3 regions of the Salinicola sp. 4072 genome follow, and region 2 is predicted to be linked to each of the others. Evidence: predicted binding sites of a transcription regulator. Region 2 holds the regulator's gene; each other region holds the start of a gene.
The links. Region 2 encodes sigma-54, which starts transcription at its own class of promoters, with help from an activator protein. Its sites were predicted from a motif close to TGGCACNNNNNTTGCTNT; they were not measured.

Region 1 (4,162 bases), on a different contig from region 2:
CTGTGGCGGTCGAGCTTGAGCCCGTTCATCGCCGCATCGTGATCGTAGGCTTCGATCAGATCCAGCGCCACGCGATAGTAGGTCGCCTTGACGGTACGGAAGCTCTCGACGCTCATCTCCACGCCAAGCGTCGCCAGCTTGCGATACATTGCCTTGGCGATATCCATGCTCATGCGGTTCAGACCACCCGACGGATCGTCTTCCGATACCGGCTGATGCTTGTGGTCGTAGGCATCGGCGATATCGACCTGACACAGCCGCTTGGTCGAGAAGTTGCGGTGCACCTCGGAAAGCACGCCGATCTCCAGCCCCCAGTCGCTGGGAATGCGAATGCCATCGAGCACGTCGGCCCGCATCGAGAACTCACCGGAGATCGGATAACGGAAGCTGTCGAGATAGTCCAGGTAAGGCAGCGGCCCGTAGATCATCTTGAACGCCCGGATTAGCGGCGTGACCATCAACCGCGCCACGCGGCCGTTGAGCTTGCCGGAAGCAATCCGCGAGTAGTAACCCTTGCAGAACTCGTAGTGAAAACGCGGATTGGCCACCGGATAGATCAACCGGGCCAGCAGCCCGCGATCGTAGGTCACGATATCGCAGTCATGCAGCGCAACCGACTCGGCCTTGCCGGACGCGCGCACATAACCGGAGCAGTACCAGACGTTACAGCCTTTACCCGGCTCCTGGGGGGCCAGATTCTCCTGGGCCAGCTCCTGATGCAGGGCCTGAAGACGCGGGCCATCGTTCCACAGGATGCGGTGGTGCTGCGGCAGGCGGGAAAAGAACTCGCGTGCCTTCAGAAACTGCTCGCGATCGGCGCGATCCAGCCCGATGACGATCTCGCTGAGATAAGGCACCTTGCACAGCTCGTCGACGATATGCGAAAGCGCCGGCCCTTCCAGCTCCGAATACAGCGACGGCAGGATCAACCCCATCGGCCGGCTGCGCGAGAACTGCTTGAGATCGGTTTCCAGTGCCTCCACCGAGCGGCGGGTGAGGTTGTGGAAATTGGTAACGATACCGTTCTGATAGAAATCACTCATGAGACACCCTCATCCTGTTGTCGGCTGGCGTCAGTCCTTGACGCCGGTTATCGGGATTATCCATCAATCGTCGGGATCGTTGTCGGCCCACCCCAGCTCCCGGGTTAGCCAATGAGAGACACCTTCCGACCAGCCCGTTGGCCCCTGGGCCTTGGTCCGATAGATCTGCGAGCCTTCCAGCGGCATCGGTTGGCCGTGACTGGCGGCGATGACGACCGCCATGTCGGTGGCTGCCAGCAGCGCCAGATCGTTGGGGCCATCCCCCAGACCGATCGTCCGCGGGCGATAGCCGCGCAACGCCTCGAAGCGCGCCACCAGCCAGTCCGACGCCTGCCCCTTGTCGACCGCGCCCATCACGTGCCAGAAGCGCCCGCCGCGGGTCAGGCGCAGGCCGTCGACACGCAGTGTCTCGTGCAATGCCTGCAGTTTGGCGTCGTCGTCTTCCCACACCAGCGGCTCGCTGCCTTCTCGCGTCATCGCCTGTTCGGCGCCGGCGGCGCTGAGCCCGGTCAGCGCCTGCACCTCGGCCAGATCCATCTCGCCCATGCGCCGAAAATTCAGGCCGTGGCGTTCACGGACCACGTCCAGGCGCCGTCGGATATAGTCGACGTCCATGCTCGGCGTCTTGACCACCAGGCCATCCGGCGAGGCAGGATCGCGATCCAGCCGGGCATGCTGCCAGGAAGGCGGCAGCCCGATCACCGCGCCGTTCTCGGCAATGAAGGGAGTCTGTTCGAGCCCCAGCTCCTGGCGCAGCGCGAGCAGCTCGGCGCGCGTCTTGCTGGTGGTGGGAATGACCGGGATCGCCTGTTGCTCCAGGCGCGTCAGCCAGGCCAATGCCGGCTGCCAGTCGTAGGTGTCGTGATCCAGCAGCGATCCATCGAGATCGGTAAACACCAACAGGGGCGGTTTGTTCAGGGCCGGCTGTGTCATGGCATCACCCGCATCGCTTCACCTCGTCATGTCGTACGCGATCGGCTGCTTGTCAGCAGACGTATAGGTGAAGGTAGCACGGATCATGCCAAACACGACGGCCCGAGACATCCATGGGTGTCTCGGGCCGTCGTCATCGGTTTCGTAGCTTCGGAACGCACAACAATGCACCATCATGGTGCACTGCCGCGTACGCGCGCGCTGTTATCGCCCGTGGCGTGCAGCCACTGCCATTACCCCGGCCAGCGTGGCCCGGTCGCTGTCGATCGACTCGACACGGATGCCGGCCGCTTCCAGCGCGATGGTATAGCTTTCACGCAGCGAATCGGCGCCGACCAGCCGCACGGTATCGAGCCCGGGGCGAGCCTGTCGCATGGCGTGTACCTCTTCCCCGATCAGCACGCCGGAGAGGAAGCTGCCCACCTGCCCCGCTTCGAGCCCGGCATAGAGATGCCGGCTGCGCGCCTCGAACAGCGCATGCATCACGCCGCCGGGGCAACCCGCCCGGGAAACGCCCAGCCGGAACGCCGACTCGTCGAACGGCGCCTCGTCGCGGGCCGGCTCCCCCGGCAAGGTGTGGAAGCGCACGGCGTGATAGAGCTCGCCGGTCATTACCGTGGTGAACTCGGTCATCCGGCCGCCCTCGAGCCGCGCCCACTTGCTGTGCGTACCCGGCAGACAGCAATCGCCGCTGTCGACACCCGCCAGCGCCAGCGCGCCGAATGCCTGGACCTCTTCGCCGCGCATCACGTCGACGTGCTCCGGCGTCACCTGCTTGACGCCCGGCACGATCCAGACGTTATCGAGCCCGGGCGCGGCGACCACGTTATCCGCCAGGTCGGCGGCCGTGGCCGGCAGTTCCAGCTGCGGCGCCTCGAACCAGCCCCGCGCCGAACCCACCATCCCGGCCAGATAGACCGGGACCGTTTCAGCGCCCCAAGACGCGCCTTCAGCGCCCGAATACGCGCCCTCAGCGCCCGAAGCCGCACCTTCAGCGCCCGAAGCCGCGCCGCCGCCATTCCGCCAGTCGTCGGTCTGCGACGCGCAGTAATGCGGAAACTCGCTCTGGCTCAGCGCGCGCAGGCCGGAGGCCGAACGCCGGCTGTCCAGCACCTCGCCGCTGGCCGTATCGACCAGAAACGCCCGGAAATTGCTGGTGCCCCAGTCGATGATGATCAGACGATCAGGGATCTCGCCGCTCATGCATCGGCCTCGCGTTCCAGCTGCTCCGCGTGACTGGCGACTTCGCGCAGGCGGCGCCACTCCTCGACCAGCTCGGCGGCGATCCTGCCGACCTCGTCGGCGCTGCGCCCCGGCTTGTAGAGATTGCTGCCGAAGCCGAAGCCGGCCACGCCATGGGCATGCCACTCGCTCATGTTGCTCTTGTCGATACCGCCGACCGCCAGCACCGGCAAGCCCTTGGGCAGGATCGCGTTGATGGACTTGAAATAGCCCGTCCCCAGATCCGCCGCCGGGAACAGCTTGAGCGCCGTCGCCCCCGCCTTCGCCGCCGCCAGCGCCTCGCTCGGCGTCATGCAGCCGATCATCGGCGCCAGGCCGTGCTCGACGCCGGCCCGGATCACCTCCGGGTCGGTGTTGGGCGTGATCAGCAGCGGCGCCTCGAGCGATGCCAGCCGCTCGGCATGAACCGGATCCAGCACCGTGCCGGCGCCGATCACCACGTCGTCCGGGCAGCGCTTGGCCACGGCAGCGATGCTGTCCCACGCCCGCGGCGAATTGAGCGGAATCTCGATCAGCTTGAAGCCCGACGCCACCAGCGCATCGAACACCGCATCGATCTCCTCCGGCGTGATCCCGCGCAGGATGGCCACCAGCGGCCGCTCGCGCAGCGCCGTTTCGAGTGCAAACTTACGCGTCTCGTTCATTTCTCTCTCCTCGTTTCGGCCGGTCTAAAGTCGCGTGATCGAGCGCAGCCAGCAGAGCGCCAGGTACGGAATGCTCCAGCGCCAGCCGAGCCGCGCATTTCTGGATGCTCTGCGTCGGCGAGCGAAGACGGCTGAGCGCCAAGTACGGTGCGCTCAAGAGCCAGCCGAGCGAGCTGAAGCGCAAGGCGCCCGGCGCACAGAACCCGGAGCATATGGGGTATATGTGAGGAGTTCGCGCACCGGGCAACACTGCGATTCGCTCGCGCAGGCGGCTATCGAGCGTGCCGTTACCATTCCGCG
Region 2 (4,162 bases):
GACACGGGGGTAATGGATCGCAGCGGCGAGCAGTTGACCCTGGAGGGCAATGCGCGCCTGATACAACCGGAGCAGGCGTGGAGCCTGGAAACGCAGACACTGCATTACGACAATCGCGAAGCCCATGCCTGGAGTGACACACCCGCCGTGTTGCGTCAGCATGACCAGCGCATGCGTGGTGATCACTTCGATGCCTGGATCAACGAAGACCGTATGCGCCTGACCGACAACGTGCAGGGGCACCTGCCACAGCAACCCCAATCACAGCAATCCCAGTCACAGCAATCTGAGGATCAAGGATCATGAGGCGAGAACTCGGCCAACTCCTGGTGCTTACCGCACTGGGCTTCACCAGCCTTCCGACCATGGCACTGGAAAGCGATGCCAGCTCGCCGATCGAGATCGCCGCCGATCAGTTCGAGCTCGACGACCGCCAGGGCACTGCCGTCTACACCGGCAATGTCGACATGCAACAAGGCAGCATGAAACTGAAGGCTGCACGCGTCGACATCCAGCGGGGTAACAACGGCGAGGTCAACCAGGTCACCGCCAAAGGTGGGGGCGGAGAGCGCGCCTACCTCGAACAGAAACCGGCGCCCGACGAAGAGATCGTCAAGGGCTGGGGCGACACCGTCGTCTATCACGCCGCCGAGCGCCGCGTGGAACTGGTCGGCAACGCCGAGCTGCATCAGGCCGGCGATACCTTCGATGGCGCCTACGTCGAATACTATCTCGACTCGCGCCGCGTCCAGGCTCGTTCCAGCCAGGACGGCGACGGCAGTGGCGACGGTCGCGTTCGCATGACACTTACGCCGCGCAACGCTTCCGAACAGTCGTCCCAATAGTCATTCCAGTCATGATTCCAGAGAAGATTCGGGCTCTGCTCCCGACCACGCTCACCGGGCCTGAATCGCTCTGCGCCGCGTCGCCACAAGGATCGCATCCATGAAAACGCTAACGGCCGCCAATCTGGCCAAGAGCTACAAGGGACGTCGCGTCGTCCACGATTTCAGTCTGACCCTGCGCCAGGGCAGCATCGTCGGCCTGCTCGGCCCCAACGGCGCAGGCAAGACCACTTCCTTCTACATGATCGTCGGCCTGGTCAAGTCCGATGCCGGCAGCGTTCATATCGACGACCACGACCTCAGCCGTGCGCCGATGCATGACCGGGCGCGAGCCGGGATCGGTTATCTGCCGCAGGAAGCCTCGATCTTTCGCAAACTGAGTGTCGCCAACAACATCATGGCCATTCTCGAGACGCGCAAGGATCTGGACCGCGCCGGGCGACGCGAACAGCTTGAGCGGCTGCTCGCCGATTTTCACGTCGACCATATTCGCGACAACCTCGGCATGAGCCTGTCCGGCGGCGAACGCCGGCGCGTCGAGATCGCACGCGCGCTGGCCACGGAGCCGGCCTTCGTCCTGCTCGACGAGCCCTTCGCCGGCGTCGACCCGATCTCGGTCGGCGATATCAAGAGCATCATCCGCCAGCTCCGCGATCGGGAGATCGGCGTTCTCATCACCGATCACAACGTGCGCGAAACGTTGGATATCTGCGACAACGCCTACATCGTCGGCGACGGGCAGATCATTGCCGAGGGCCGCCCCGAAGCCATTCTCGACAACCAGCGCGTTCGCGACGTCTATCTTGGTCACGAATTCCGGTTATAATCCGATTTCCCGCCCCCACCGTGTTTCTTTCCGGCGGCCAGCCTTGCCTGAGCCGCCTTGAGTGGCATGTTTCTTGCATAAATCGTTGCATGTCGTCAGATCAATCAGTAACGTGGCTATTCCCTCGTTGATTATGACGACCGTTTCGCCATGTCCATGAAGCCTTCGCTGCAACTCAGAGTCGGCACGCAGTTGACCATGACGCCTCAGCTCCAACAGGCGATTCAACTGCTGCAGCTGTCGACGCTCGACCTGTGCCAGGAGATTCAACAAGCGCTCGAATCCAACCCGATGCTGGAGCTGGAAGAGCAGTATTCGGAGCAGGAGACCCCGGAAGCGCCGGAAGACGACTGGCCCAGCGACATTCCCGAAGAGCTGGCGCTCGACAGCGACTGGAGCGACACCTATCAGGACGCCACCGCCGGATCGCTGGGCAGCGGCAGCGGCAGCGAAGAGGCGCCGGATTTCGACCGCAACGCCGCTGCCACCAGTCTGCACGACCACCTTTTGTGGCAGATGGCGATGGGCGATTTCGACGACCGCGAGCGCGAGCTGGGCGAATGTCTGATCGACGCGATCAATGACGACGGCTACTTCACCGGCTCTCTCGACGAACTGGCCCTCAGCCTCCGCACCCAGCGCGACGATCGCGTGACCACGGCGGATCTCGAACACATGCTGATGCGTCTGCAGCAGTTCGACCCCACCGGCGTCGGCGCCCGCGACCTGCGCGAATGCCTGCTGCTCCAGCTCGGTACGCTGGACGCGGACACCCCACTGCTGCCACAAGCCAAACGCCTGGTACGCCAGTTTCTCGAGGCCCTGGCCGGCAACGATCGGCGACTGCTCAAACGCCGCCTGCGGCTCGAGGACGACGAACTCGACAGCGTCATCGCGATGATCCGCACGCTCGAACCACGCCCCGGGCAACGCTTCGATACCTGCCGCGACGACTACGTGATTCCCGACCTCGTCGCCACGCCCTCCCCCGACGGCTGGCGCATCGAGCTCAACGCCGAGGCGCTGCCACGTCTGCGCATCCAGCCCGACTACGCCGCCCTGATCAAGCGCGCCGACAAGAGTGACGACAACACCTTCCTGCGCCAGCATCTGCAGGAGGCCCGCTGGCTGCTCAAGAGCCTTTCGAGCCGCAACGACACGCTGCTGCGTGTCGGCCGGGAGATCATGTCGCGCCAGGTCGATTTCCTCGAGCGCGGCGAAGAGGCCATGAAGCCGCTGATACTGGCCGACATCGCCGGCAGCGTCGACATGCACGAGTCGACGATTTCCCGGGTCACGACCCAGAAGTACATCCACACGCCTCGCGGCGTGTTCGAGCTCAAGTACTTCTTCTCGAGCCAGGTCGGCGGTCAACGCGGGGAAGGCGACAGCTATTCGAGCACGGCGATTCGCGCCCGGATCAAGAAGTTCATTGGCGAAGAGCCCCCCAGAAAGCCGCTCTCGGACAGCAAATTGGTCGAATTGCTTGCCCAGTCCGATATCTGCGTTGCCAGGCGCACCGTGGCCAAATATCGGGAAGCCATGGGCATTCCCTCGTCCAGTGAACGCAAGCGCCTTTCCTGACGTCCCGACTGTACGGCGAGGCAAAATCGATCCAGGACTCGCCAAACCGGAGGATATCGATCACGATGCCTTTGCAGTGACCTGAAAAGGGTTACAATCAAAAGTGCCATCTGCCGCAACAGGAGTGTGTCATGCAAGTGAACGTTACCGGCCATCATGTCGAGCTGACCGATGCCCTCCGGGACTATGTCGGAGAAAAACTCGTTCGTTTGGAGCGTCACTACGACAATATCACCAATGTTCAGGTCACCCTGAGTGTCGAGAAGGAGCGCCAACAGGCAGCCTGTACCCTGCATGCCGCAGGCGGCGATCTGCACGCCGAAGCCAGCGATACCGACATGTATGCCGCCATCGATTCACTGGCCGACAAACTCGACCGTCAACTGGTCAAACACAAAGAGAAGGCACAAGCCCGCGCCCAAGGCGCCGGCGCCCGTTAACGCCTGATGATGACACTGGAAAGCATTCTGCCCCCCGAACGTACCCTTTACGGGGTCACGGGGGGTAGCAAAAAACGTCTGCTGGAATTCTTCAGCACCTTCATCGCCCAAAACACACCCAGCCTGGATAGCCAGGAAGTCTTCAGCCGTCTGATCGGACGTGAGCGACTGGGCAGCACGGGGATCGGCAACGGCGTTGCCATCCCTCACGCGCGCAGCCCTCACTGCAAGGGGCCGATCGCGGGATTCATGCGCCTGAAGGACGCCATCGACTTCGACGCGATCGACGGTGAACCGGTGGATCTGGTATTCGTGCTGCTGGTACCGGAAGAAGCGGACGATACCCACCTTTCGCTACTGGCCGAGGTCGCCGGCGTCATGAATCAGGGCAGCGTCAGACAGCAGTTGCGTCACGCGGAGACTCAGCAGGCGCTGCACGACGCGCTGATCGATGCCATTCGTCATCA
Region 3 (4,162 bases), on a different contig from region 2:
AGCGTGTCGGCGTCGAATTGATCCATCGCACCACCCGGGCTCTTTCCGCGACGGAAGAGGGCGAGCGACTACGCAACGATGTCGAGCGAGCCTTAGAGGCCTTGGCGATCGGCGAAGCCAGATTGGTCTCGGGCCGCGATGAAGTTTTCGGCACCTTGACGGTCGTGGCTCCCGTTTCTTTCGGACGTCGCCACGTTTCGCCGGTCCTGCTTCAGCTCAGCGAGGACCATCCCCAGCTCAAGGTATCGCTCGGACTGGATGACTCTCTGGTCGATCTGGTCGCGGATGGCGTGGATATCGCGATTCGCATCGGGCAGCCAGCCGATAGCACGCTTCGGTTGAGAAAACTGGCGGACAATCGCCGGATACTGGTGGCCTCGACCGCATATCTCGACCGCTATGGTCGACCCACCACGCCTGATGCGTTGAAGGCGCATGCCTTCATTCGCCATGGCAGCTTCACCGCGAACGTCCGGCTCATAAATGACGACGGGCGAGCCGCTTCCGGGATCGGCCAAACGCGGCTGTCGGTCAACAATGCCGATGCGGCTTACGATTGGGCGCGGGCGGGCCAGGGGATTCTTATCAAGTCTCAGGTCGATGTCGCCGCCGATCTGGCGGCGGGAACCATCGAGCGTGTGCTGCCGGAATGGCATCTCGGCGAAGCGCCGATCATGGCGCTGTATCCCATGGGGAAGCAGTTACCGCGTAAGACGCGCCTGTTTCTCGATGCTATGGTCGCGGCTCTGGCGGATATCCGGCCGTAGCCTTGGCAGGCCGAAAGCGTTGCTCAGCTCATGACGCCACAGCCGCCGCGGCGGTGGCGCGGCGCATCGCCATGGCATAGAAAGTCGCGCCGAGTGCGCCGCCGATGAAGACCGAGAAGTGCCCCAGGTCGCCCAGCGGCAGGAAGTTGATCACGATGCCGATCAACGACGCAGCGACCACCGCCTTCACCGCGGCCGGATTGAAGCCGTTGCGATACCAGTAGGGGCCGCTGGGATCGACGCTGAACAGGGCGTCAACATCGATCTCGCCCCGGCGGATACGGTAGTAGTCCATGATCAGGATGCCGTAGAGCGGGCCGATGGCCGCCGCGAGCAGGTCGACGGTGTAATGGATGATCTCCGGATTGCTGAACAGGTTCCACGGGGTCAGGAAGATCGAGCCGACGGCGGCGATGAAGCCGCCGGTACGGAAGCTGATCTTGCTGGGCGCCATGTTAGAGAAGTCGAACGCCGGCGCGACGAAGTTGGCGACGATATTGATGCCGATGGTGGTGGTGACGAAGGTCGCGGCGCCCAGCACGGCAACGAAAGTATTGTCGAGGCGGGAAACCGTTTCGATCGGATCGTCGATCATCTCGCCGAACACCGGCAGTGTCGCCGAGACCATCATCACTGTGGTCGCCGAGAACACCAGGAAGTTGACCGGCAGGCCCCAGAAGTTGCCTCGTTTGACGTCATCGAAGGTGCGCGCGTAGCGGGTGAAATCGCCGAAGTTGAGCGTCGGCCCGGCAAAGTAGCCGGCGACGATGGCGGCCGCGATCACCATCTGCCACAGCTGCTCGCCGGGGGAAAGCTGGATGTCGCTCAAGGTGAAGCTGATGTTGGCCCAGCCCGCCTGCCACACCAGCCAGGCGGCCAGGGCGAACATCACCAGATAGACCGCCGGGCCGCTCCAGTCGATGAAGCGCCGGATCGAGTCCATGCCGCGCCAGAACACGATCGCCTGCAGACACCACAGCAGCATGAAGCTGATCCAGCCCAGATAGGAGAGGCCGAGAAAGCTGGGGCCGGCCAGCGATTCCATGTCGGGGAACAGGCGCAGGATCACGATGGTCAGGGCGTTGGAGGCCAGATAGGTCTGAATGCCGTACCACACCACGGCGATCAGGCCGCGGATCATCGCCGGGATGTTCGCTCCCAGCACGCCGAACGAGAGCCGGCAGATCACCGGGAACGGCACCGCGGCTTTCTGGCTCGGCCTCGCCATCAGGTTGGCGAAGATCTGCACGATGCAGATACCGATCAACAGCGAGATCAGCACCTGCCAGCCGGCCAGGCCCAGGGCGAACAGGCTGGCGGCGACCACGTAGCCGCCGACGCTGTGCACGTCGGAAAGCCAGAAGGCGAGGATGTTGTACCAGTTCCAGTTCTGCCTGGTGGGCGCAAGATCGGCGTTGTAGAGCCGGTCGCTGTACTGGTGAGGTGAGTGGTGCGGTTGCTGTGGCATGGCGGATGCCCTCCGCAGGGTGGTTTGTGATTGTGGTTCCTGTTTTTGTATACAAGATGCGTGCCATATCCGTCATCACAACGAGAAGAGAGAGTCGCAAACGATATGGGAAGGGGTCGCTTCTGGAAAAGACGCCAGCGCTCAAACTTTTAACCCAAAGACCAGCGCATGGCATGGTTCCGGCCAAACCTTGCGCTGGTTCATGAACCGAGTGCGGCGAGCAAGCTTTCAGGCCCAGTCGGGCTGGAAACGCACAATCGATGTGCGCTTGGATGGCGGCATGCACCATACAAGTGCAGAAAAGAAAAACGGTTTCGTTTTGTATACGATGAAGCGCTAGATTGAAACGAAGCTAGATTGGAACGAAGCACCAAGGGGAGAGAGTCATGCTGGAATTGAAGGCCCAGAAGCTGACGCCGGAGGCTTTCGCGCCGTTCGGCGATGTGATCGACGCTCGTATCAGCGAGTCATTTGCGATCAACGGCGGGCGCACGCAGCGCCATCACGATCTGGCTCGGGTGGAGATCCTGGACGCCCCTTCGCGGCCGCTGATCAGCGTGTTCGTCAGCCAGCCGGTCACGCTGCCGCTGGAGCTCGAGTTGCTCGAACGCCATCCGCTGGGCAGCCAGGCGTTCATGCCGCTGCACGAAGAGCGCTTCGTCGTCGTCGTGGCGCCGCCGGGAGACGACATCGATCCGGACGAGATCCGCGCCTTCGTCACCGACGGCCGCCAGGGCGTCAACTACCGCGCCGGCACCTGGCACGCGATCCATTCGGTGCTGGAGCGCGAGGGCGAGTTCTTCGTCGTTGACCGCGCTGGCGCCGACAATCTCGACGAGCGGCCGATGGCGATCCGGGTGGTGGTCTAGAGCGGATCAGCGGGCGAGAGTCGAGAACGAGGATGCCCCGCGCTAGCGGGGCATCGAAAGCATCATTTGCAGTTGGCTCAGGCGGTCTTGCCGCTGACCGCCGCCGCCGGATCTTCCTCCAGCTCCATGCGCTCACGTTCGTCGTCGATGATCTTGAGTGCCTGTTCCGGCGTCACCTTCGAGGCCGGCGTGACCAGACTGACGACGACGCCCACGACCAGTGCCACCAGCACCGCCGGGATGCTGGGGTTGCCCCAGAACGTCGTCCAGCTATCCACGTTGATCACCGCCAGTGACGTGGCGGAGGCGGCGATCAGGGTGGCGATGGCGCCCTGCCAGTTGTAGCGCGGCCAGAAGCGCCCCAGCACGCCACAGACGAACATCCCCGCCATGACCGTGGCGATCATGCTGGTGATGTAGCTGATGACGTTGTCGGACGTCAGCGCGAACAGCAGCGCCAGGCCGATGGTGGCGACCAGCGCCAGCCGCGACAGGCCCACCACCTTGCGTGCCGACGGCGTATGGCCGGTGAACAGCACGTAGACGTCGCGCAGCAGGATCGACACGCCGGCGATGGCATCCGAACTCGCGCTGGACATGGTCGCCGACAGCCCCGCGACCAGCAGCAGCAGGCCCAGCCACAGCGGCAGGATTTCCGTCGCCAGGAACGGGAAGGCGAAGTTGCTGTTGTCGAGACCGGGATTCAGCGCATGGGTCGCCATGCCGATGATCGCGGGGATGATCGAGAAGAACAGATAGAGGATGCCGGTAATCACGAACGATTTGCGCACCGAGCCGACCGAATTGCCGGAGTAGATACGCTGACGGTAGGAGGGCGTTGCCAGCACGCCGACGGCTATGACGGCAGCGAGCGAGATCGCCGGCACCAGGCCGATCTTGTCGATGCCCAGGAAACTGGTGGCCGCGATGTCCATGTTGGCGCCGAGACCGGAGAAACCGCCGACCTCGAACAGCGCGATGATCGCCATCACGATGAAGCCGACGAACAGCACCACCGCCTGCACGGTATCGGTCCAGATCACCGCCATGTAGCCGCC

Region 1: a site for sigma-54 is predicted at 2,050-2,067, ahead of R3F72_RS00680 (HAD-IIB family hydrolase). Genes of this name have one in related genera too.
Region 3: a site for sigma-54 is predicted at 2,284-2,301, ahead of R3F72_RS13290 (NCS1 family nucleobase:cation symporter-1). Genes of this name have one in related genera too.

The regions. Positions count from the first base shown of each region.
Region 1 is NZ_JAXOVV010000001.1:155,383-159,544, forward strand. It holds gene R3F72_RS00675 (glycosyl transferase) at 1-1,043, opposite strand, end outside; gene R3F72_RS00680 (HAD-IIB family hydrolase) at 1,107-1,976, opposite strand; gene R3F72_RS00685 (2-dehydro-3-deoxygalactonokinase) at 2,181-3,179, opposite strand; gene R3F72_RS00690 (2-dehydro-3-deoxy-6-phosphogalactonate aldolase) at 3,176-3,862, opposite strand; gene dgoD (galactonate dehydratase) at 4,150-4,162, opposite strand, start outside.
Region 2 is NZ_JAXOVV010000002.1:132,994-137,155, forward strand. It holds gene lptC (LPS export ABC transporter periplasmic protein LptC) at 1-306, shown strand, start outside; gene lptA (lipopolysaccharide transport periplasmic protein LptA) at 303-845, shown strand; gene lptB (LPS export ABC transporter ATP-binding protein) at 946-1,671, shown strand; gene R3F72_RS02945 (RNA polymerase factor sigma-54) at 1,822-3,255, shown strand; gene hpf (ribosome hibernation-promoting factor, HPF/YfiA family) at 3,387-3,695, shown strand; gene ptsN (PTS IIA-like nitrogen regulatory protein PtsN) at 3,705-4,162, shown strand, end outside.
Region 3 is NZ_JAXOVV010000019.1:45,951-50,112, reverse strand. It holds gene R3F72_RS13295 (LysR family transcriptional regulator) at 1-767, shown strand, start outside; gene R3F72_RS13290 (NCS1 family nucleobase:cation symporter-1) at 796-2,235, opposite strand; gene R3F72_RS13285 (ureidoglycolate lyase) at 2,622-3,104, shown strand; gene R3F72_RS13280 (sodium:solute symporter family protein) at 3,182-4,162, opposite strand, start outside.